One region of the Moorella sp. E306M genome, then DNA from elsewhere that is predicted to be linked to it. Evidence: riboswitches for the same ligand, from Rfam matches in the RefSeq annotation. Region 1 holds a riboswitch; each other region holds the start of a gene.
The links. Region 1 has a riboswitch for cyclic di-GMP ahead of flgB (flagellar basal body rod protein FlgB). Riboswitches for the same ligand answer to the same signal wherever they lie in the genome.

Region 1 (7,793 bases):
CTTGGAGAGGTTGCGGTAAATGCGGTTGGCCACTTCTTCGCTGGCCGCCTTGAGGGCCAGGGCCAGGTCTTTGAGATCGACTTCCCTGAGAACCCTGCGGATTGAGGTATCATCCAGGGTCAGGATGTCTTCAAAGACAAACATGCGCTTGCGGATCTCGTCGGCCAGTTCAGGGTCATCCTGTTCCAGAGCTTCCAGGATGGTCCGCTCAGTGCTGCGGTCGGCCCGGTTCAAGATGTCCACCAGGCTTTTTAAACCGCCGGCCACGGCAAAGTCCTGCTCCACCAGGGAGGACAAACGCTGTTCCATGATGCTCTCCAGCTCCCGCAGCGTTTCCGGGGAAGCCCGCTCCATGAGGGCAATCCTTTTGGCCACGTCGGCCTGTACCTGGTCCGGCAGGGCACCCAACACTATCGCTGCCTGCTCGGGTTCCAGGTAGGCCAGGATCAGGGCTATAGTCTGGGGATGCTCGTTGTAAATAAAGTTTACCAGCTGCTTGGGGTCGGCCTTGCGGATCATATTGAAAGGCCGGATTTTGGAAGTGGCCATAAGTTTTTTTATAATTTCCGAAGCCCGCGCCGGCCCCAGGGTTTTTTCCAGCACCTCGCGGGCATATTTCATCCCTCCCTGGAGGATGAACGTATGGGCATCGCTTAGCTGCAGGAACTCATCGACAATCTGCTGCATGGTTGCCGGGTCGATAGAGGTAGTGTTGGCAATCTGGTAAGTAATGCGCTCAATATCTTCCTGGGCCATTTGTTTTAAAATTAAAGATGATAACTCCGGCCCGATGGTAATCAAAAAAATCGCTGCCTTTTCCAGGCCGGAAAGAGCTTTCTGCTTCGCCAATCAAGCCACCCCTAGTCCTCCGCCAGCCAGGCCCTGATAAGTAAGGCTGCATCCTCCGGCCGCTGGCGGATGATTTCCCGTAAGCGCTCCAGTTTGGCCTTGCGTTCGGCTTCCTGGCGTTCTTTTTCCACATCCACCGGTTCTACCGGCTCAACTACCAGGGGTTCTACCGGTACACCAGCCTGCATGCCAGCTGTTAATGCCGCGCCGGGGAGCCCCGCTTGTAAAGTCTTCTGTCGCCGGCGGCGTAACAGAAGCATGACCAGCACCACCAGTAAGAGCAAGCCCCCCAGCCCTGCCGCTCCCCAGAGAAGGTACTGCTGGAGCAGTTGCTGGCGCTGCTGCCGGGCCTCCATCTCCGCCGCCATCTGCTGCTGCAGGGAGTTGTCAAAGGGTATTGGTTCAACGTTAATCTGATCGCCCCGGGCCTGGTCGAAGCCTATAGCAGCGGCGACGATATTTTGTATTTGGGTTCTCAGGGCCGGGGTCACCGGGCCGTTGACAGCCACCGCCGTAGAAAGCCGCCTTACCTGGCCGGGAGCCACGATGGTATGGGTCTGGGTCTGGTCAAGCTCATAGTTATGAACAGTATCGGATTTATTATAATTCCCCGTTGCCGGGTTAAGGGCCTGGTATACCGGAGGCTGGGTGTTGGCCGGCGTCCCCGCCGGCCCACCGGTGCCGCCGGTACTGCCCTGCTCCGTTTTAACTTGCTCGCTCCTCAAAGCGCCTTCCTTGCCCCACACCGTCTGCTTAATTTCCTGCTGGTCGAAGTTCAGGTCGGCGGTGACCATGGCCACAGCTTTACCTGGACCCAGGATCTGGGTCAGCATGGCTTGCAATCGCTGTTCCAGGTCCCTTTCATACTGTCTCTTCAGTTCCATCTGGATTTGTTGCTTCTGGCTTAAGGGCGCCGCGTCGCTGCCGGCCAGGCCGTCACTCAAGACGTTGCCGTACATATCAATAACGCGGATATTCTCGAGCTTGAGGCCCGCTACGCTGGCCGCCACCAGCTCCATGATGCCCTTGACCTGTTCCGGTTTTAAACGGGCCAGGGGTTTAAGTTTTAGCATTACCGCCGCCGAAGGCGGCTGCTGTTCCTGTAGAAAGACGCTGGGCTGGGGAATGACCAGGTGCACCCTGGCGTCTTCCACTTCGTCCAGGGCAACGATGGTCCGCCGCAGCTCTTCCTGGAGGGCGCGCTGGTAATCTAGATTGCGCTCAAAATCGGTCATCCCCAGCTTGTTCTGGTCAAAGAGTTCAAACCCCTGGCCGCTGTTTAAAACCCCGGCACTGGCCAGGTCCAGGCGCAGCTGGTAGAGCTGGTCCTTGGGCACCAGGATGGTCGTCCCCTCGCCGGCCAGCCGGTAGGGCACCTTCATTTCTTTCAACTTTTCCACTACCGCCGCCGCATCACGCTGCTGCAAATTGGTAAACAGTGGTGCGTACTGGGGCTTCAGCAGCCACTGCAGCAAAAAGGCGCCACCCAGCAGAGCGGCTATACTGATGGCCAGGAGGGCCGAACGCCGCCCGGGAGTTAAACCCTGCCAGAAATTTTTTATCCTGTCCAGAATTTGTTTAAGCTTCATTTTGAGCTCCCGGAAGGCAATATTGCTTTGCTAACCATAATTAATATCACTACCAGGAAAAAATGCCTCCCCTGCACCTAACTTTCACCGCCTGCCGCACCGCCCCCTGCCGGTCCAGGGCAAGCAACTGCTCTCCCCTCAAGTGCCGCGCTGCTACCGACCCGGCTCAAGGACGGCACTAGAACTGCATGCGGGAGATTTCCTGGTAAGCCTCCACGACCTTATTGCGCACCTGCACGGCCAGCTGGAGGGAAAGGTTGGCCTGTTCCAGGGCCAGCATGACCTGGTGAACGTCCTCGATTTTACCGGCCAGGTACTCCTGGGTGAGGGCATCGGCCTGCTGCTGCAGGGTATTGATTTCCCCCAGTTTTTCCATCAGGATTTCTGCAAAAGACCCGGCTACGGCTCCTGTACCCTGGGGAACGGGCCGGGACTGCTGGCTCTCCTGAAGGGGAGCCGGCATTAAAAGGGATACAGGTGAATAGAGCATGTGCATTTTCCTCCTGAAAGTTATAACCCAGCTTCCTTCAGGCTGGAGGGTACAGCCTCCGGGCTCCGGTGGTTCTCAGCTAGCAAACTTAGCGCTCAGCCTTGCTCGGCGGCGGGGGTGGCTAAACTTTTGGCGTTTCAATCATGCATCACGGGGTGTGCTACTTCTTATTCCTAAGCCACGTTACGATCCCCATCCCGTTCACCGCCGCCTCGCTACGGCTTCGCTGAGTTTGCTGACGCCTCGAACCAAGTCGCCCTCCGCCTGTACCCTCCAGCCCCTTTTCCCAGCCATATATTTTCATACTTCATGGCTGGGGCGGCAGCCATACCATACCTCTAACGCCCGATCTCCAGGGCCTTCATGGTCATGGCCTTGGCCGCATTAAGGACGGTGACGTTGGCCTCATAGGCCCTGGTGGCGGTGATCATGTCCACCATTTCGTTAACGATATTGATATTGGGCAATGCCACATAACCGTCAGGGTCGGCATCCGGGTGCGACGGGTCGTATACCAGGCGGGGCGGCGTGTTATCCTCAACAATAGCCGCGACCTCCACTCCCCTGCCCGGAGCCTGGTCCGGCGACTGTCCCAGCGCTTCCCGCAGTTTCTCCGCAAAAACCGGCACCTGCCGCCGGTAGGGGCCGCCCCGGGGTGTCCTGGTGGTATTGATATTGGCTAGATTGTTGGCAATGAGATCCAGGCGCAGGCGCTCGGCCGTAAGGCCGGAAGCGCTGATAGCCAGGGCCGGCAATAATTCCACCCCTACCGCCTCCCTTCGTTAATCACATAGCGCAGCATGGCCAGCCGGCCGTTTAGCTGCTGGACGGCAAAGTTAAAGTTCAAGCTGTTCTGGGCCAGGTCGACCATCTCCCGGTCGATATCTACGTTATTGCCGTCCTGACGCATCGTGGTGCTGTTATCCTGATTAACCTCCGGGGTAAGATCCAGACTGGCTGACGGCAGATGATAGGGGTTCGTACGGTACAGGGTTAGACCCGGCTCCAGTCCCAGGGCCTGGCCGAGTTTCTCTTCAAAGGAGACATCATAGCGCTTGAAGCCCGGGGTATTGACGTTGGCGATGTTGTGGGCGATGACCCGCTGGCGTAAAGCCGCCGTGTCCAGGGCCTTTTCCAGGACATATAAAGCCGGCGTCATAAACATCCAGGTTTCCCCCTCTTTCCCGGAAAAACGATATTTTTCTCCAGCGGTTACCACTTTAGCATTTCTATGGGAATTTGGGTATCGGGCTTAAGGCCCAAATTAGTCTGGGACTTTAGTCCTAAAAGAAAAGCCCGTTTACCGGGCGTCTCAAAGGAACCGGGAACGGCGGCCTGGCAGTCATAGTCCTTCACCCCGGGGCTAGAAACAAGAAGCGTACAAGCCCTGCCCCGGAAGACACGGACCTTAGACCCATGGCTTTGCGCGCATCCCCTTTCGGAGAGCTTGCCCTTGACGCCCGGAGTAAGAAAATTTTACCGTTGTATTTTCGATATTTATTCAACACGATTTGCCAAATTCCTGCATGTCGGGAGAAAATCAACCAAAAAAATGAGCCGTTCCACCCCTCCGGGAACAGCTTCCTATTTTTCTTTCCTCTAAAGATTTCGCTTCCAACTGTGGTATAATATAGCCATCCCAACCGGCCTGGGATTCGGTATAGATACGACAATCATCCTGGAAAGGATATAGGGCTATAATATATAACATTAAGGGAAGGACAGAAGAAAGGGGGGTCTAAAGAATGGCGGCAGTCGAGGTTCCTCGCCGACGTTTTACTGTTGAGGAGTTTTACCAGATGGCCCGGGCAGGCATCCTGGGAGAAGACGACCGGGTAGAGCTGATCGAGGGGGAGATTATAGAGATGGTGCCGATAGGGACCAGGCACGCCGCGTGTGTCAGACGGCTGCTTCATATCTTTAGCACCAAAATAGGCGATAATGCCCTGGTAGACACCAACAACCCTTTACGCCTGGACCAACACTCGGAACCCCAGCCTGACTTGATGTTGCTTAAGGCCCGTGATGATTATTATGCTTCTTTCCACCCCCGGCCGGAGGACGTATTGTTGTTAGTCGAGGTGTCCGACACTTCGATGGCTTATGACCGCGAAGTAAAGGCAAACCTCTATGCAAAGGGTGGGGTTAAGGAAGTATGGCTGGTTAACCTGCAGGCGCAGCAGGTGACTGCCTATCGCCTGCCTTCGCCCTCCGGGTATAGAGAGGTTAAAGAATACGGGCGCGGCGACCATATTTCACCGCTGGCTTTCCCGGGGCTAAACATTCCCGTCCAGGATATTTTACCGGGAGATTAGCCCCGGGCTTTTACCGCTTTCCCCGCACCCGTTTCTTCATCTACTTGATTAAACTCATCCTCACCTGCTGGTGCCTTTCTTGCCGGCAGCTTTCCAGCTGCAGGCGCCGCAGGATTACCATATCCCCCTGCACTTCCACAGCCACGTGATCGCCCGTTTCCCATCCCAGCTGCTGCCGGATCTCTTTCGGGATAACTACCTGCCCCCGGCTTGATAGTTTTGTTATTTCAATCTGCTTGCTCATGGTCTTCCTTCTCCTGCCCCCGCTCGCTGCCCCTTCTTAACTCATAGCCGCCGGTCCAGACACCGGGGTACAGCGGTTTTATTTTCCCGTCTGTAGGCCCGGGCCATTTGCCGGGCTGTTTGTACCTGCTCCAATTCCAACTTAATCGCTGCCATAGCTTTTTGTATATTTTTTAGATTAGCTTCCTGCAAATGCCGGCATTCCTCCCAAAGGGATCGCACCTGCCGGGTAGCCCCGGCCAGCTCCTGGCGGGTTGCCTCTGGCAGGAACTCAATCTTTTCCCACTCCAGAGCTTCACACCCTGAAACTAATACCAGGAATTCTTCAAGCTGCCGGGTAGCCTGCCGCGCCCGGGTCAGCCTTTCCCTCCAGGAAGCGGCTTCTGCTATGAGATTATTTAATTCATCCCAGACGCCGGCTTGAATGGCTTGCTGTTGTTGCTCTAAGTTTTGCTGCCATACCTGCATCAGTTCTATTTCCTGATAATACGCCTGCAAAAGCCGCCTGGCCACTATTTCTATCTCGCTCATTATCAGCCCTGCCAGTTCATCCCAACTCTGGTGCGATAATCGTGGGACTGGTATTTTTTTGTCGCTTCTTCCCAGGTGTCGCGCAGCTGCTGTAACAGGTCGATTACTTCATTAATCATAGTTGCGCTCTTTTTTACGTTAGCCTGGACCAGGTGACGATACATGAAGTCGTAAAGCTTATAGAGGTTCTCTGCAATTTCTCCTACATCCCTGTTTAAGGTCGCCATCAGTTCGCTCAGGATATCCTGGGCCCGGCCCAGGCTATTGCTTACTCCGGCATAATCCTTTTTTTCCATAGCAACCAGCCCCTGGCGGCAAAAGCGCAAGGCTCCATCATAAAGCATCAGCACCAGCTTTTCCTGGGACAAGGTTTGGACAAGGTTTTGTTGATAAGTCTGGTACGGATTATTTACAGCCATAAGTTGCACCTCGTTCTCTATCCGCATTTCGGCGTATACTGCTGTTCAAGCCTGTCATCTCTGCGGGCAGGGTTGCAGAGCCTTCTCTTATCCGTATCTTTTACTTCAATAAAAACACTACCTTACCTGGTAAGCGCTCAGGGACGCAATCTGCCCGGCCAGCCAGTTCCCCTGGCTCTGCAAAGCCGCCAGGGCCTGCTCCATAGCCGTAAACTGCCGCCGGAGCTGCTCTTCCTTTATAGCAAGCCGGTCTTCCATGCGGGCGATCTGGTCGTCAAGGTCGTCCATAATATCTTGCAAAGACTTTTCCCGAGAGGGAATAATGCCATCTCCGGAGCGGACAAGGGAAGTAAGATAATCATCCAGCCTGTCAACCAGCCCGGTGCCGCTGTCATTGGTAAAGACAGCCATGACGGCTGCCGGGTCATCTTCCAGAGCGGCCGTCAGTTTTTCCGTATCCAGGGTTAATTTACCGCTGCGGTCGAATGTTAACGAAGCACTGCCCACCGTGGCCCCGGTGGAAATGCCGATGCTCCAGGGGGTCTGGTAAGGACCCGTTATGCCTGCTATTTCAGCTGTCATCAGTTGCCATAAATAACTCTGCACCCGCGCCAGGGTAGGATCACCCTGTAAATCGCCTTCATCCCCGGCTTTGGTACTGATAAAATCCATAACCGAGTTATATTGATCCACCATAGCTTTAACAGCATCGACGGCTTTTTGGGTATCTTTGCCTATATCCAAACTCAAAGTTTCCGCCGCTTCAATGGTACCATTACCATCGGTGTCAGTTACAGCCAGGAGGTTCAGGGTAACCCCCTGGATGACATCAGTAATGGTATTGGAGGAGCGGGTTATAGTGAGGCCATCGATGGTAAATTCGGCATCCTGGGCGCGTGCAATCTCTGCACCTGCCAGGAGCTTGGTAGTATCGGTTGCATCTATTATTTTAAGGCTATTCAATATATGGGTCGTAGCATCATCATTAAACTGTATTCCCCCATTAGCGCCGCTTGTTTTACTCGCAATGACAAGCCGGTGGTCAATGACGCTGGCCGTCACAATGTCCCCCGCTCCCCCTTCATCAGGGCTCTTATTGATTTTAGCGCTGATAGAGTTCAGGCTATCACCGGCATCGACGGTAATCGTCCTTACAATTCCATTTACTTTAATGGTAAAGGTACCACTAAAACCCAGGCTGTTATTATCGTCCGCCGTTAACTGCTCCACGCTCGCCACTTTATGGGCCTGGGCTAACCGGATAATACCTACTTTATAACTTCCGGCCACAGCGTTGCTGGCTGCAGAAGCCGTCAATGCAGAGGTATTGCTGGAGGTGGCTTTCATGCCAGTAAAG
Region 2 (7,793 bases), 880 kb from region 1:
AAAAGCCGATTATTTCCAGGTCATGGCGAATATTTGCGGGTATATGGGTAATTTTCAAAACGCGGTTCTGCTGGCTCAACAACCTGGCCTGGCTGAGAAGCATCCCGGCACCGGAGGAATCCATGAACTGCAGGTCCTTAAGAACTACCTCCACCACGGGAGCCTCCTGCCTTTCAATCTCTTGCTGCAGCTGAGCAACATTGCTGTAGTCCAATTCCCCCGCTACCAGCAGGGTGGCCTTTTCCTTTTCTTTATTTACCCTGATCTCCATGACACTCACCCCCCTTTTCCAGCTCTTTCTTAAGTATTACCAGGGTTACATCATCCCTTTGCTGCCTGCAGCCGGTAAAGGTAAATAAGTCATTTAAGATAACCTCCTGGAGTTCAACTGCATCCAGGCAGGTATTGGCGGCAACTATCTCTTTGAGGCGATTTAAACCATAATTTTGACCGTTGGCATCGCGGGCTTCTACCAGGCCATCGGTATACAGGATAACTACATCGCCGCGAGACAGGACAACCTGTTCCGGTCGAGTACCCTGGTATTCTTCCAGGAAGCCCAGGGCCACCCCCCTTACCCGGGGTACGTGGATATTACGGCCTGAAAATATTACCGGAGACGGGTGTCCGGCGCTGAGGCAGGTTAAACAATTATGCTGCCGTTCATAAGAAATAAGGCACAGGGTGGCAAAGGAACCGGCGCGATGCAGCTGCTTTCCTCCGATTGCAGCCAGCTGATTTATGATTTCTAATAGGGACAGATCTTTCCTGGTACAGGCATGTAAGATTGTACAAAGCTCCTTCATTTGCCCGGCGGCACGCATACCTTTACCCATTACATCTCCGATAGCAACAATAAGTTGATCTTCCCCCAGGGGAATAAAATCAAAAAAGTCGCCGCCTTCCAGGTCTGCTGGAATACTACACCCCGCACCCTGTATACCGGCATGTATTATTTGTTTCCCATTTCCACCGGTATCCAGGGACATTTAATATTCACCCCCGGTTGCCTTGCTCTGGTCACTACAATCTAAAAGTTCTTCCATACCTACCAGCCGGAAAACTTCGGCAATCTCTGGACAGGGGTTAATAACCCGTACCTTACCTCCCTTCATTGACCACCGACGCTGTATTTCTAATAAACCCCTGAGACCTGTAGAATCTATAAAGGATACTCCTGCCAGGTTTATTTCCAATTGCCCCTCTCCTTCCTGTACTTCTGCTGCTCGCTCCAGCGTGGCCAGGGTTTCCATGTCTAACTCCCCTTTAAGGTTTAAACAGCGCCCATAATCGCCCTTGGTTACAGAGATTGCCAGCATAATATCGCTCCTCCTCTTTCTTTACTTAAGAAGCTGGAGAACAGATTTCTTCACCTGCTGATTGATGGAAATCCAGGACCAGGGTGGTTCCCCTGGAACCGGTAGTTAGATAAACTTTATCAGCATAATAAAGCATTAAAGTAAACCCACAACCAAGAGAATTTTTTGTGGAGTAATGTCGCATTAAAGCCGCTTTGGGTAAATCTTTTATCTTAATTCCCTGGCCCTGGTCTTGAATAATTACCCGGATGGCCTCATCCGTCTGCCGTACCACCCATTCACCACCCGTAGCATGTTTTAATGTATTGGTCAAAGCCTCCGTTAAAGATAAGGCCATGCCGTACGCGCGGGCGCTAAAAGCCGCAGGTATCAGACTGCATAACTTGCTGCGAGCTAAAGCTATGTCAGCAGCCTTGTTAACTACTCCCCTTGCCAGTTCATTCCCCTGGGATAATACAGCTACCATTTCTTCTGAAGTCAAAAGCTGCAGGCGCCCATTGGTGACGGCAGCCATGGCTTCCCGGTAGGCCTGCATCTCCTGGCGGCGCATCTGCCTTTCCTTTTCAATAATTTCGGTTAGATCAAAGGCCAGCAGGCCCCCTGACCGGGAGTCAAGGGGTATACCGTGCAGGTCAAAAATCCTTTTACCGTCATCACTTACTATCACTTCCCGGCAGTGGGTTCCCCGGTGTATTGCCTGGCGCATTAAATTTTCTATTGCCGGCAGGGGCAGTTCCAGGTCAGCCTGTCCTGTCAGATGGCGAAAACGCCCCTTTTCGTAACGCATTACCTTGCCCAACCGCATGGCATTAAAAATCTCGGAGCTTTCTAATTCGGCCAGTAGTCGTTCTTTAACCAGGTCCTGTAAATGGGCGGGAACTAATTTGGATACTTGCTCAATGAAGTCCTCGGTACTACCCGTCAGTAAACGGTATTCTTCATTACCCAGGCGGCTGGCTGTTTCCTCGCCCCGGTAAACGGCTATGATATCAAAAAGGTGGATGTTACCCTTGCCCTTGGTCGGTACCCCTGCTACATCCAGGCTAAGATGCTGCTTTAAATAAATCCGGTATTGACCGGGAACGGGAGCTCGTGTTTCCAGGCCCAGTTCCATGGTATTCAATACGAGAATACGGCCGGCATAACGTTTCCCATCGGCGGCAACCAGGCTAATGCCTATGGGCATCGGCGGCTTGCGGCGCAAAGGGCCGGGACTCATGAAATAATCGCAATCGACACAAGAACGATCTGGGGTCTTGCGGGCACACTGGCTACACTCTTGCATAGCTGACCCCCCCTCTACTGCTCTGGCTTTAAACCAGGTTTAAAGATTCTCTTTCTCCCATAAAGAGAAGTTTTTTCCTTATCTCAAGTAAAATTTGGGTAACTGTATCCCTTTGCACTGAACCCGCCCCCGCCTTCGTTCCATCTAGAAATAGCAAGGCAGCCACGAGTAATTCGCATGGCTGCCCTTTACTTTAAAGTGGCAGCCTGGCAGTCATACCAACAAGTGGCTACAGACCCATGGCTTTGCGTCCCACCCTTTCGAGTGGTTTGCCCTTGAACACTTTAAGCTATTTACATAAGAAAGATATCTCTTAGGAAACCCTGGGAGCAGAGGAGAAGGTATGGTGACGGCTGTCCAGTGACCCCTGGACATTTTTCCGAAAAATCACAAGGAAATTCTGGTTCCTGGAGGTGTTATGGAAGGTAACACTGGATGGGTTGGGAGGAATGTTATTTGCAGTAATTTTAAGGGGGCTAATAGAGGGGAAACTTTTTTCCAATATTTTACATACAAGGCATATAATCCCCCCCCCCCCCCATTGGTTATTTTTATTTTTTATGTTAATTTCTGTTATGCTCTTTGCCATCGCTGGAATTATCCTCCAATAATTTGCTTTAATATTTTTATATTCGACCCCGCTCAACAAATTCCTTCTCTCGGAAAAAAGCAATCGTTAATTTACCCCGCCCATGGTTGCCAGAGCCGTAACAAAAAAATTGCCATGGCACTGGTTGCTTCATCCATGGCTTAGGGGGCAAAACGGTGTTATCTTACCTTCTGGATACCCAGGGCCTTCTCCAGGTCAATAATATGTTCCTGCTCAACTACGGCAATCTCCCTGATGACCTGGGCGACATCGTACAATTTCAAGGCTTCCAGTTGTTCAATGCGCTGCAGGTAACGATTCAGGGCGTCATACTCGGCTTCCAGGTCCTGGCGCAGCATTTCTACGTTATTGAGGGAGGTCTTGATTTCCTGCACCTGGACGGTAGGAATGCCGCCCAGGTACTGGATCTTGTCGCTTAACTTTACGGCATGCTCGTGTTCTTCCTGGGCATGCTGGAGCTCTTCATCGATAATAGCAACATACTGGGGACCGGTAAGCATGCTGGCATGCTGGATATACTGGATCATGGCGGCGTATTCCCAGGACAGGTCCAGGTTGAGAAGCTTGATTATTTGCTCGATGGTCATAGGGCCACCTCCAGGAGTATACTTATACTACATAATATTAGTTTTCCTGGTAAGTGTGCCCATACAAAAAAATCAAGTCCAGGTATTGGTTTAACCATATTTATACAGGATGCCGAAGCCGCCGCGGGGATAACGCCAGTCAATGTTATCGTGGGCGCAGCCGTAGCGACAGGTGCCACACTCCACGCAACCCTCGTAGGCCGTCTCGATCCGTTTCTCCCCTTCATTCCAGACATATACCCGGGCCGGGCAAATAAAGGTGCAGGGCCTGCCGTCACAGTGGCGGCAGACCTCCCGGTCCTTGATCCTTAAGTGAGGGTGCTTATCCGTTTGGTAACGGTTGAGGAAGAGTTTATCTTCCAGGCGCATCATCCCATCACCCTCCAGAGGTGGTAAAGGTCCCCGGCCAGTTGTATACGGCTGCGTTGGGCCGTAATTTCTCTCCAAATGCGCTTCTGCTTTTCCCCCTTGGGTACATTATCGACAGTTAAAAACTCCCTGGCGGCCCGGGAAAGGAGCTGCGGATACAGGGTAAAGAAGTGGGGATTTTGGTCAAAGAAAAAGGGGGCCCGTTGGTATTTCTGCAAGTCTTGCAAGACAAAGCTCTCCGCCAGCATCTCCCGGTAGGGCGCCAGGTTGGCCGCGCTGTAGTCGCCCTTTTCCCGGGCGGCCAGGATGGTTTTCGCTGCCAGCAGGCCGGAGGTCATGGCGAGATTCGAGCCTTCCCGGTGAATCCCGTTGACCAGCATGGCGGCGTCACCGGCTACCAGGACGCCGTTGCCATAGAGTTTAGGAATGGCCCGGTAGCCGCCTTCGGGAATCAGGTGGCCCTGGTATTCCTTGCTCTCCCCCCCGGCCAGGAGCCGCCGCACCATGGGATGACTTTTCAGGTGTTCCAGGAGATCGTTGGGGTTCAAACGGCGGCGGATCAGGCTCGACAGAAGGACGCCTACACCAACGGATAGGGAATCCTTGTTGGTATAGATAAAGGCCGTACCCATCATACCTTTAGTGGCTTCACCGAGGAGTTCAATGGTGCAGCCCTGGCCTTCTTCCAGGTTAAAGCGGTCCTCAATCTTTTCCCGGGGCAGGGCAATGATCTCTTTGACGGCTACGGCCAGCTGGTTGGTATTGATGCCGTCCTTTTTCAGGCCGGCCTTCTGGGTTAAAAGGGAATTGGCGCCCTCGGCCAGGATGACTACCTCCGCCCGGACATCGCCCTCAGCCCGGCCCGCCCTTACCCCAACGACGCGATCCTTCTCCCAGAGAAGGTCCTCGACGACGGTTTCATTAATCAGCAAGGCCCCGGCTGCCACGGCCTGTTCCGCCAGCCAGCGGTCAAAGCGGGCCCTCAGCACGGTAAAGGCGTTGTAAGGCTCGACGGCAAAGGCCATGCTTTTGTAACCCAAAGTAAGGGCCGCTTCATCGGTTAGCAACCACAGGCGCTGCTCCACCACCGGCCGCTCTAAAGGGGCCTCCCGGTAAAACCCGGGAACTATCGTTTCGGTGGGGTGGCGGTAAAGGACCCCGCCCATGACGTTTTTGCTCCCGGGGTGCTCGCCGCGTTCAAAGATAATTACCTCCACGCCGGCCCGGGCCAGGGTTATGGCCGCCGCTAGCCCGGCCGGCCCGGCGCCCACAACGACGACTTCAAACCTAAGCGCCATAATAATGCCCCCAAGTCAAACTGCAGATAAACTGTGTATACTATTAAATAACCCTGTTTGTTGCCGGCCTACGCGGGTCCCGGGGCCAGCCGGCGGCGAAATTCCGCTGTTAATGCCGGAACTACCTCCCGTAAATCGCCGACGATACCATAGGTGGCAATTTTAAAAATTGGGGCCTGCGGGTCATTATTAACGGCTACGATAACGTCGGCACCCTGCATGCCAACCAGGTGCTGGATGGCTCCGGAAATGCCGATGGCAAAATAGATTTTGGGCCGCACGGTAACCCCCGTCTGGCCCACCTGGTACTCCGGAGGCAGCCATCCGGCCTCCACCGCCGCGCGTGAGGCGCCCAGGGTGCCGCCCAGGACCCCGGCCAGTTCTTCCAGGAGGCGTAAGTTTTCCTTCGACCCCACGCCGCGGCCACCGGCAACGATGATCTCCGCCCGGTCAAGGTAGACGGCTTTGTTTTTTTCTTCGATGACCTCTATAACCTCGGCCCGGGCCTCGGCTTCATTGAAGGCCATATCCAACCGCACCAGCTCTCCCCGGCGGCCTTCCTGGCGGGACGGCATGGGCATAACCCGCGGCCGGACGGTGGCCATCTGGGGACGGTGCCGGCGACAGAGAATGGTGGCCATGACATTACCGCCAAAGGCCGGCCGGGTCTGCTCCAGGAGGCGTGTTTCCGGGTCAATGGTGAGACTGGTGCAATCTGCCGTCAGGCCGGTGCCCAGGGCGGTGGCCACGGCTCCCGCCAGATCCCGGCCCAGACTGGTGGCCCCCAGGAGCAGTATCTCCGGTTGGTACTGTTTTACCAGCTGTACCAGGGCCCGGGCATAGGGGGCCGTACGGTAGTGTGCCAGGACGGGGTTCTCGACCAGGTAGACCTTATCCGCCCCGTAGACCCACGCCCCGTCAGCCAGGCCGGCCACCCCCTGGCCCAGCAGGACCCCGGCCAGCTCTACCCCCAGGGCACCGGCCAGTTGCCGGCCTGCCCCCAGGAGTTCCCAGGAGACGGGGGCTACTTCTCCCCCCACCTGTTCAATAAAGACCCAGACGCCGCGATAACCGGCATTCGCTGTATTAGCCGGCATGGGTATTCCTCCATTATTTATCAGCTATAACCTTCGTCTGTACGAGTTTTTCTACCAGGAGCGCCGCCGCTTCCCGGGGATCGCCGGGAATTATCTCTCCGCCCGGCCGTACCGGTGGGGCAAAGATGCGCCGGACGGAGGTAGGAGAGCCTTTGAGGCCAATTTGCGCCGGGTCAAGGTCCAGGTTGTCTTTACCCCAGGTGGTGATGGTTGCCCGGGCCGCCCTGATTAAGGCTGGCAAGGAAGGGTACCGCAGTTCATTTAAGTCCTTAACCACCGTTAATAGGGCCGGCAACCGGCCGCGGATGATTTCCCGCTTTCCTTCCAGCTTGCGCTGGACATGGATGTAACCCTGTTCCAAATCTACGGCGTCAATGGCCATACAATAGGTCAGCTGGGTGAAACCCAGCCGGGTGGCTATTCCCGGCCCTACCTGGGCCGTATCGCCGTCAATGGCCTGCTTACCGCAAAAGACCAGATCAACCGGCGTTTCCCGGCTTATGGTTTCGATGGCTCGGGCCAGGATATAGCTGGTGGCCAGGGTATCGGAACCGGCAAAGGCCCGGTCGGTGAGGAGGATAGCCTGGTCGGCCCCCATACCCAGGGCCCGCCGCAGCACCTCTTCAGCCTGGGGCGGCCCCATGGACAGGGCCGTAACACGGCCGCCGTACTTTTCCTTTAGCCGGACCGCGGCCTCGACAGCATGGGCATCAAAGGGGTTGATAATGGCCGGTACCCCGGCCCGGACCAGAGTATTGGTCCGGGGGTCAATCCTGACTTCAGCCGTGTCCGGTACCTGTTTGACACAGACCACTATTTGCAACAAAAAACCCCACCCCTGCTGGTAGTATGGGGTAGGGTAACTTAAAATATGCAATCATTGCGATACAAAAAGCTATCAGGTATGACCTGATAGCCCCTTAATGTTTGGCGCCAAGTTTTTTAACGCCGGTCTCACCCTCGACCATTAATTCTACTGTATTGGTAAGGACATCGGTATAGCTGAAGGATATCCGGCGTTCCGGGCTTTTACTCTCTTCCAGTCGGATTACAAAGATGTTGGGGTAAGTCTTTTCCAGTATACCGGTCCTCTCCAGGATCTTTTTCCGCCCGCGGTTGGCCCTCAGCCTTACCTTCTGGCCTACCCGGGCCTCCAGGTCCTCTCTGATAGTTGCCAGTACTTCCTTGCCCGCCAAAAAGACCACCCTCTTTCCGCGTATACCTTATT
Region 3 (7,793 bases), 110 kb from region 1:
CATGGCTTATAATATTATTAAACCTTCACCCCGGCGAAAGCGGGGTATTTTTATTGAGGCAGGGTGGATTGGCTTTGACGGATGTTGTCCGGGCGCGGGGCCTGGTAAAGAAATATAACGGTTTTACGGCTGTCAAGGGGATAGATTTTACGGTCAGTCCCCGGGAGTGCTTCGGCTTTTTGGGACCCAACGGCGCTGGAAAAACCACCACCATCAAAATGATCCATTGTTTTACCCCTGTGACTGCGGGTAGTTTGGAAGTGCTGGGCTATGACGTGCGCCGCCGGCCGCGGGAAATTAAGGCCCGGCTGGGGGTAGTATCCCAGGAGGATAATCTGGACCCGGAGTTAACAGTAAAGGAAAACCTGCTTCTCTATGCCGGCTATTTCGATATCCCCCGGGGGGAGGCCCACAAACGCGTCCAGGAACTCCTGGCCTTTGCCGGCCTGGAGGAAAAGGCCCATATTGAGGTCGAGCACCTTTCCGGGGGTATGAAGCGGCGCCTGGCCATTGCCCGGGCCCTGGTAAATAAACCGCAGCTTTTAATTTTAGATGAACCCACCACCGGCCTGGACCCGGAAGCCCGCCACATGATCTGGGAGAAATTGCGCCAGCTAAAAGCGGCCGGTGTAACCCTAATTCTCACTACCCACTACCTGGAGGAGGCGGCCCAGCTGTGCGACCGGCTGGTCATTATGGACCGGGGGATAATCCTGGAAGAGGGGTCGCCCGGAGAGCTGGTCGAGCGCCATGTCGGCCGGGAAGTCCTGGAACTGGCACCGGTAGACGGCGAAGCCGGGTCCATTTTAACCCTGGTGGGTGGCAGCATCCTGGCCCACCAGACCATAGGCCGGACCCTGTATTTATATACCAGCGACGGCCGCGAAGTCTGGCGGCAGGTACAGGGCTTAAACGGTCACTTCAGTCACATGAGGTTACGGCCGGCTACCCTGGAGGACGTTTTCCTTAAGCTAACCGGGAGGGGCCTGGATTAATAAGATGGATATCTCTTACCGTGCCTGGAAAGTTTTCTGGCGTAATTTTGTCGTCTTTCGCAAAACATGGCTGACCAATATTATGTTCAATTTCCTGGAACCACTCCTTTATCTTGCAGCCATGGGTTACGGTATGGGCTATTACATTCCGGCTATCAATGGTATGAGCTACCTCCAGTTTCTAGCCCCGGGGCTGATTGCCTCTTCGGCCATGTGGGCTACGGCCTCCGAGTGTACCTATGACAGCTTTGTCCGCATGAAGTTTCAAAAGACCTACCATGCCATTGTGGCGACCCCGGTGAGCTTGGATGAGGTAGTGGTGGGGGAAATGCTTTTTGGGACCTTTAAGAGTGTCCTCTATGGTACGGTAATTTTACTGGTGATTTCCCTTCTTGGCCTGGTGCAGTCGCCAGCGGCCTTGCTGGTGCCCCCGGTCCTGGTGTTATGCGGCTTTGTCTTTGCCGAACTGGGGATGATCTGGACGGGCCTGGTACCCAAGATTGATACCTTCAGCTACTTTTTTACCCTGATTATTACCCCTATGTTTCTTTTTGCCGGGGTTTTCTTTCCCCTGGATGCCCTGCCGTTAATCGTCCAGCGTCTGGCCTGGCTGATCCCCCTTTACCATGTGGTGGAGCTGGTACGGCCCCTGGTCCTGGGGCAGTTAAGTCCGGAACTCCTGGTCCATGTAGCCTGGCTGGTAGTTTTTATTGCCATCTTTTTCTACCCGCCCCTTTACCTCTTGCGTCGGCGTTTAACGGGCTAGCAGGTTGTCCCGGAAGGGAGAATATGTTATCCTGGGTATAAGGTTAAAAAAGGGGGGCAATAACCATCGTAACCCTCGGCACTTTATTTAGCCCTTACGCATGGATACTCATTATCCTGGCGGCGATAATCATCTTTGGTCCCAAAAGGTTGCCGGAACTCGGTCGCGGCCTGGGCCGAACCATCAACGAATTTAAAAAAGGCCTCAAGGCTGACGACAATCCGGAGAAGAAATAGGGCATCCCATCCCCTGTACGGAGGTGGCAAAATGCTAAGCCGGCCTTTACTGGCCATAGACATCGGCGGCGGCACCCAGGATATCCTGCTCTACCGTCCGGACCAGCCCCTGGAAAACTGCGTCCAGCTCATTTTACCCTCGCCAACAGTAATCTGCGGCCGGCAGGTGGAGGCAGCCACAGCCGCCCGCCGGGACGTCTTCCTTACCGGTTACCTTATGGGTGGTGGAGCCCTGGTAGGAGCTTTGCGCCGCCACCTGGCTGCCGGTTTAAAAGTCTATGCTACGGCCGCGGCAGCGCGGACGGTTTATGACGACCTGGATAGGGTGCGGCAACTGGGCATTGAAATAACTGAGGGACCGCCCGGGGATGCAGTAACCATTAAGACGGGCGATGTTGATCTTGATACCCTGGCCGGTAGCCTGGCTCCCTATGGCGTCAGCCTTCCAGCGGAAGTGGCCATAGCCGTCCTGGATCACGGCGAGGCGCCGAAAGGCACGAGCGACCGCCTCTTTCGTTTCCAGCACTGGCAGCGCTTTGTTGCCAGCGGTGGTAGACTGGCAGACCTTCTTTATCGGGAGCCGCCGCGTTATCTAACCCGGATGCAGGCCGTACAGGAGCAGGTACCGGGGGCCTGGCTCATGGACACCGGCGCGGCCGCCCTGTGGGGTGCCCTGTGCGATGCCAGGGTAGCGGCCCATAGCAAGGAAGGGTTGATCGTTGTCAATTGCGGCAACCAGCACACCATTGGGGTTCTCCTCCAGGAGCAGCGGGTATGGGGCCTGTTTGAGCATCATACCAGCTGTTTAAGCGGCCACAAGCTGGCTAGTTTTGTTGAAAAGTTGAGGGCCGGGGAGCTTACCAATGAGGAAATCTTTAATGACGGCGGCCACGGATGTTATATTGATCCCGGTTACCGGCCGGGTGGGGGCTTCCGTTTCGTTGCCGTAACGGGTCCGCAGCGCCGGCTGACCATACACCAGGATTATTATTGGGCCGCTCCTTATGGTGACATGATGCTCAGCGGTTGCTTCGGCCTAGTGGCCGCGGTGGCCGGTGACACCCAAGGTCGTGTAAAATTTTAAGTAGGTAACAAAGAGCCCTTACCGGACCGTATCAAGCAGCCACTCTGCGCAAACAAGGTGTTCACCATAATTTCAATTAGGCCGGGATTCCAGTTAAGAAAATTCACTGACAGGCAGGGGCGGTAAGCTTTTAAGAGGTTTTTTAAGGAAACCTGCAGGAAAATAGAGTAACATGTCGAATAAAATATCTCTAGTACCAATTTTTTGGAGAAGGGTTGTCCAAATGAGAGGGTTTACCAACGTCAAAAGTAAAATAATTCCAATATGGGGGGGGGGGGGGGGTACAATTACCATAACCGCCTATTATTGGAAATAGACTTTCTCTATCTCCTCTATCTATCTCGCCTTCTTTTATACTGCCTCGCCCGAGGTAAAATTATTCTTCTTTTCCAAATTTCTCCAAACAGCGAACTTACTATCCCTTAGTATCCTAGTTCAAGGCAAACATACCGAAAGGCAGGAACGCAAAGCCATGGGTCTAGCCTCTTTAATGAGTATGCTAGCCAGGCTACAGTATGCCTTTATCTTTTATTGGCAATATATTCCTTTTCCGGTAGTAGTAAGGAAAAAATCCTGAAGGCCAATTACTGCTGTGAAGGCGAAATACATAAGTATGGTGGCAATCCAGGCAAACCCTTCCACCAGAATTTGGACTTGTTAAAGGGGGAGCAAAGTATGGTTGATGGCCCATTAACCGAGGAAGAAATTAACGAGCTGTTAGTCGCGGCCGAAGAACTAATGGCCAAAATTAAGGAGGGCAAAGTTCTAGCGCTCACTGAGCTACCTCTATCGGAAGAAGTCGGTAATAACGGTTCAATGGAGGAAAAAGAGATTGATTGTTATCCCAATAAGCGGCGGGGGCGCAAAGCTGTTGGGTCTACAGACGTTAAGCCATGATTGTTCAAACAGCGAGTTAAGAACTAGCGAAATCTAAACATAAGCTAGAACTTAAAAACTTCAAAGGAAGATCAATGTAATGCACGCTGGCATGATTCTTGCAACCAACCAACCAACCAACCAACCAACCAACCAACCAACCAACCAACCAACCAACCAACCAACCAACCAACCAACCAACCAACCAATATTAGTTGCTAATAGCATTAATAAGCTTATCAACTTTATAATCTGCTTAACAGTCTGCATTGCTGATACAGGCTCAGACGAGAAAACAACTGTTTCTTGCCCGAGCCTTGTTTTATGTAAACTAAAAAGCAGAGAAAGGAGGAAGTCGAGTTACTTGAGTAGCCAATTGGAGGGGACGGGGAGGTGCGCAGCAGGTCTGGAGAAAGCAAAGCGCGACGCTTAGCCTCTAAAGAAAGGAGAAAGGGTGCATGGCCAGGAAGCTGGTAGTCTTCGACCTGGCGGGTGAGCTTTACGGCCTGGACATATTCGATGTCCGGGAGATAGTCAAGGATACGCTCGTCACTCGAATACCGCAAACGCCTGAATTTGTAGAAGGCGTCGTCAACCTGAGAGGAAAGATAATACCGGTAATCGATCTGAGGAAACGCTTCGGTTTTGCAAAGGGGGAAAAGACGAAAGATGCCAGGATAATCATTGTAGACATAGCGGGGCAGGAAGCGGGGTTGGTTGTTGATTCCGTCAAAGAAGTGGCGGCAGTTGATGAAACCACTATTGAGACTACGCCCGATGTCACGACGGTAAACGCCGCCTTTGTGGAGGGTCTGGCCAAGAAGGACGATAAGATTATCATCATAATTAAACTGGAACTGCTCCTTGAAGTCGACGAGAAAGAAATGCTGGAGCGTATGCAATAGGGAGATGATAACCGAAGATTATGTCGGCTTTAGGATGATCCGTGGCGCCGCGCGTTCAGGCCAGCGCCGCTATCGAAGAAGCCATGAAAATGACGCGTATTCTATTACTTAATGTATATTGGGAGGAGATAGAGAATGTCTCTGAAAAGCATAAGAAGCAAGATTATGGCACTGACACTGATAGCTATACTAGCAACAGTACTAGTTCAATTGATTATTGCCAACGTTTCGCTGGCAAATCTTACCTTTAAGTCTCGATCAATAGTACAACAACACGTATTAAATGAAATAAAGAGTGGCCTCAAAAACACAGTCGATTCCATGGTATCCTCCTTAACCGATATGTATAAAAGTAATGCCGGCACTATACCGGAAGCTCAGCTTATTGAGCTTATAAGAAAAACGCTGGATGCCAGCAGGTATGGCGAAGCTGGATACTTTTTTGCTTACCGATATGATGGTATAAGGGTAGTGGCGCCGGAAAACAAGTCACAGGAAGGCCAGAACCTTTGGGACCTAACGGATAAATCCGGCAAGAAAGTGGTTCAGGAATTCATCAGAGTGGCCCAGAACGGCGGGGGATTTGTGTCTTACATTTGGCTCAACCCTAAGACTAACAAGGAAGAGGAAAAAATTTCTTATATAGCCCCTCTTAAACTTGGCAACTTCGAGTTAGCGGTCGGGACGGGCACTTATTTATCCATGGTAGAGGTTGCCCAAAATGATGTGGCCCGGGAGATTGCCCAGTCCAGAAAGGCCCTTTCCGGTTCTTTGGTTATTATCAGTATTATTGTTTTATTGATTTTGGCCGTAATTACTTATTTCTTTACTCGAACCATCACTACACCACTAATCCTGGCGGTCGACGACCTGGGGCTTATAGCCAACGGCGACTTCACCCGGCCGGTGCCTGAAAAATACCTACGCATGAAGGATGAGATAGGAAAGCTCGCCCGGGCCGTCGACCGTCTGCAGGCCAACCTCAGACCGCTGCTTTCGGGCCTTAGAGACGACGCTAAAACCCTGGCCGGCAACTCGGAGAACCTAAGCGCGTCTTCAGAAGAGATCGCCTCATCTTCCGGCGAAGTGGCCAAGGCCATCCAGCAGGTGGCCGCGGGGGCTTCGGACCAATCGAGCCATCTGCAGGAAATACTGGGTCTTGTAGAAAACATAACTGCAAATCTGGAGAAAGTATATACCGAACTTAGTCACGTTAAGACCAACAGCGAAGAGACCTCCAGGCTGGCGGGTGTAGGCAAGAAAGAGCTGGACGTCCTCATTGCCTCCATCAAGGGTGTTCACGAGGCCTTCAAGGTGGTTGCTGAGAAGCTGACGAGCTTGAGCGGTTCCGTAAACCAGATAGGCGAGATCCTGGAAGTGATCAACGGGATCGCGGAACAGACGAATCTCCTTGCCCTGAACGCGGCCATTGAGGCGGCACGGGCCGGGGAAGCTGGCCGCGGCTTCGCGGTGGTGGCGGAGGAGGTCCGCAAGCTGGCCGAGCAGTCCAGCGCTTCGTCGGATAAGATCAGGGTGCTGTTGAACACTATCGGTTCGGAGACCAATGAAGTAGTGCATACTTCAGAGGAAGTCAGCAAGCAGGTAGTCACGCAGCTGGAGAATGTAGAAAATACGGTCAAGGCCTTTGACGACATACTTGAAGCGGTGGCAGCCATCGCGCCCATGATCGAGGCGACTTACCGCGAGGTGGATAGCACGGTTAAAGCCAAGGACGTATTGCTGGACCGGGTCCAGAGCGTCAGCGCGGTGTCGGAGGAGGCTTCAGCTTCGGCCGAGGAGATCTCCGCGTCAGCCGAGGAACTGTCGGCCTCCACCCAGGAGATAGCCGCCAGCGCCCAGCAGGTCCTGGAGGTGGCCAAACGGCTGGAGGAACAGGTAGCGCGCTTCAAGGTGTAAATGGTCGTGCTTACCGGGACACCCTTTTAACTTGATTCTCAATACGGGGGAGTTTTCCAGCTCCCCCCTTTTGGTAATAAGGATAAGCTCACCGGGTTGTATGTACAACCGGGGAAACGCCGATAACGACGAAGCAAGTGGCTTGAGGAGGCTTTTTCCGTGGGGAGAATAGTATATTTGACCAACATAGGGCACAACGGAAGGATTCAACTGCCACGAAAAGTTTTGGATGAGCTTAAATGGAAAGAAGCAGACTCCTTTAAGATAGAGGTTATAGGACAGGACAAAGTGGAAATTAAGAAAGTCAAGAAATAAACTAGTGTCAAGCATCAATGAAAATGCGCCATTGATGCCTGACCCCCTCTATTGGCGTTAACCTCTAGGATAACCGCCATGATTTTAGACGTCCCGCAACAAGAAAGGCGACTTTCATCGCTTTCGGCGATTTATCGAAAGACGCCTTTCATTTCCGCTAGGGGCTGCTGCCCCTTCGCTGGCCTTCGGCCTGAGAACACCGCAAGAGTAGGGGGGGACTCCCCTACTTCCCCAGGTATAGGAAATTATCCACAGGACCATAATTTCCTATACCTGTATCAAAGCCCGGAAGCCGTTATCCACCGGCTCCGGGCTTTTTCAGGCAAGTTACCTTTTGCGGGTGCAGTCCGTCCAGATGATGTGCGGTTGTACCCTCTGGCAACAATCCCTCAGAAGAACTGGAAACAAGGCGGTAAACTGTGGAGTTTTTGTGAACGCGCTTGACATATACCCCCCGAGGGTAATATGATGGTGATATACGAACCCGCCGATTTGCACGCCGGTCCTACGTTGGTTGTAGGCGATGCTGCCGGATTGGCTGATCCTTTTACCGGAGAAGGTATCTATGCAGCCCTGTATAGCGCATGTCTGGCAGCGGAGGTGATTGCGGAGCAGGTCAACTGGCAGGTGCCCGACTTAGGAGGCTATACCTCCCTGGTTCGGGAGAGGATGGGGCCTGAGCTGGCTAATGCCTTTCGT

Region 2: it holds a riboswitch for cyclic di-GMP, as region 1 does, so the genes downstream of both, FLZ89_RS06160 (ATP-binding protein) here and flgB (flagellar basal body rod protein FlgB) in region 1, are expected to answer to the same signal.
Region 3: it holds a riboswitch for cyclic di-GMP, as region 1 does, so the genes downstream of both, FLZ89_RS00885 (hypothetical protein) here and flgB (flagellar basal body rod protein FlgB) in region 1, are expected to answer to the same signal.

Annotation. Positions count from the first base shown of each region.
Region 1 is NZ_BJKO01000001.1:289,146-296,938, forward strand. Features, by position in the region: gene fliG (flagellar motor switch protein FliG) at 1-849, opposite strand, end outside; gene fliF (flagellar basal-body MS-ring/collar protein FliF) at 861-2,438, opposite strand; gene fliE (flagellar hook-basal body complex protein FliE) at 2,617-2,928, opposite strand; gene flgC (flagellar basal body rod protein FlgC) at 3,267-3,692, opposite strand; gene flgB (flagellar basal body rod protein FlgB) at 3,695-4,093, opposite strand; cyclic di-GMP riboswitch class I at 4,255-4,390, opposite strand; gene FLZ89_RS01505 (Uma2 family endonuclease) at 4,674-5,243, shown strand; gene FLZ89_RS01510 (AbrB/MazE/SpoVT family DNA-binding domain-containing protein) at 5,284-5,487, opposite strand; gene flgN (flagellar export chaperone FlgN) at 5,529-6,017, opposite strand; gene fliS (flagellar export chaperone FliS) at 6,020-6,463, opposite strand; gene fliD (flagellar filament capping protein FliD) at 6,554-7,793, opposite strand, start outside.
Region 2 is NZ_BJKO01000001.1:1,171,556-1,179,348, forward strand. Features, by position in the region: gene FLZ89_RS06145 (STAS domain-containing protein) at 1-271, opposite strand, end outside; gene FLZ89_RS06150 (PP2C family protein-serine/threonine phosphatase) at 252-989, opposite strand; gene FLZ89_RS06155 (STAS domain-containing protein) at 990-1,319, opposite strand; gene FLZ89_RS06160 (ATP-binding protein) at 1,345-2,604, opposite strand; cyclic di-GMP riboswitch class I at 2,802-2,888, opposite strand; gene FLZ89_RS06170 (ferritin-like domain-containing protein) at 3,373-3,801, opposite strand; gene FLZ89_RS06175 (ferredoxin family protein) at 3,892-4,170, opposite strand; gene FLZ89_RS06180 (FAD-dependent oxidoreductase) at 4,170-5,468, opposite strand; gene FLZ89_RS06185 (electron transfer flavoprotein subunit alpha/FixB family protein) at 5,537-6,565, opposite strand; gene FLZ89_RS06190 (electron transfer flavoprotein subunit beta/FixA family protein) at 6,579-7,388, opposite strand; gene FLZ89_RS06195 (Veg family protein) at 7,486-7,761, opposite strand.
Region 3 is NZ_BJKO01000001.1:175,935-183,727, reverse strand. Features, by position in the region: gene FLZ89_RS00905 (ABC transporter ATP-binding protein) at 75-995, shown strand; gene FLZ89_RS00900 (ABC transporter permease) at 1,000-1,761, shown strand; gene tatA (twin-arginine translocase TatA/TatE family subunit) at 1,821-1,997, shown strand; gene FLZ89_RS00890 (DUF1786 domain-containing protein) at 2,029-3,081, shown strand; cyclic di-GMP riboswitch class I at 3,511-3,597, shown strand; gene FLZ89_RS00885 (hypothetical protein) at 3,613-3,978, shown strand; gene FLZ89_RS00875 (chemotaxis protein CheW) at 4,416-4,862, shown strand; gene FLZ89_RS00870 (methyl-accepting chemotaxis protein) at 4,998-6,779, shown strand; gene FLZ89_RS15490 (hypothetical protein) at 6,939-7,094, shown strand; gene FLZ89_RS00865 (NAD(P)/FAD-dependent oxidoreductase) at 7,563-7,793, shown strand, end outside.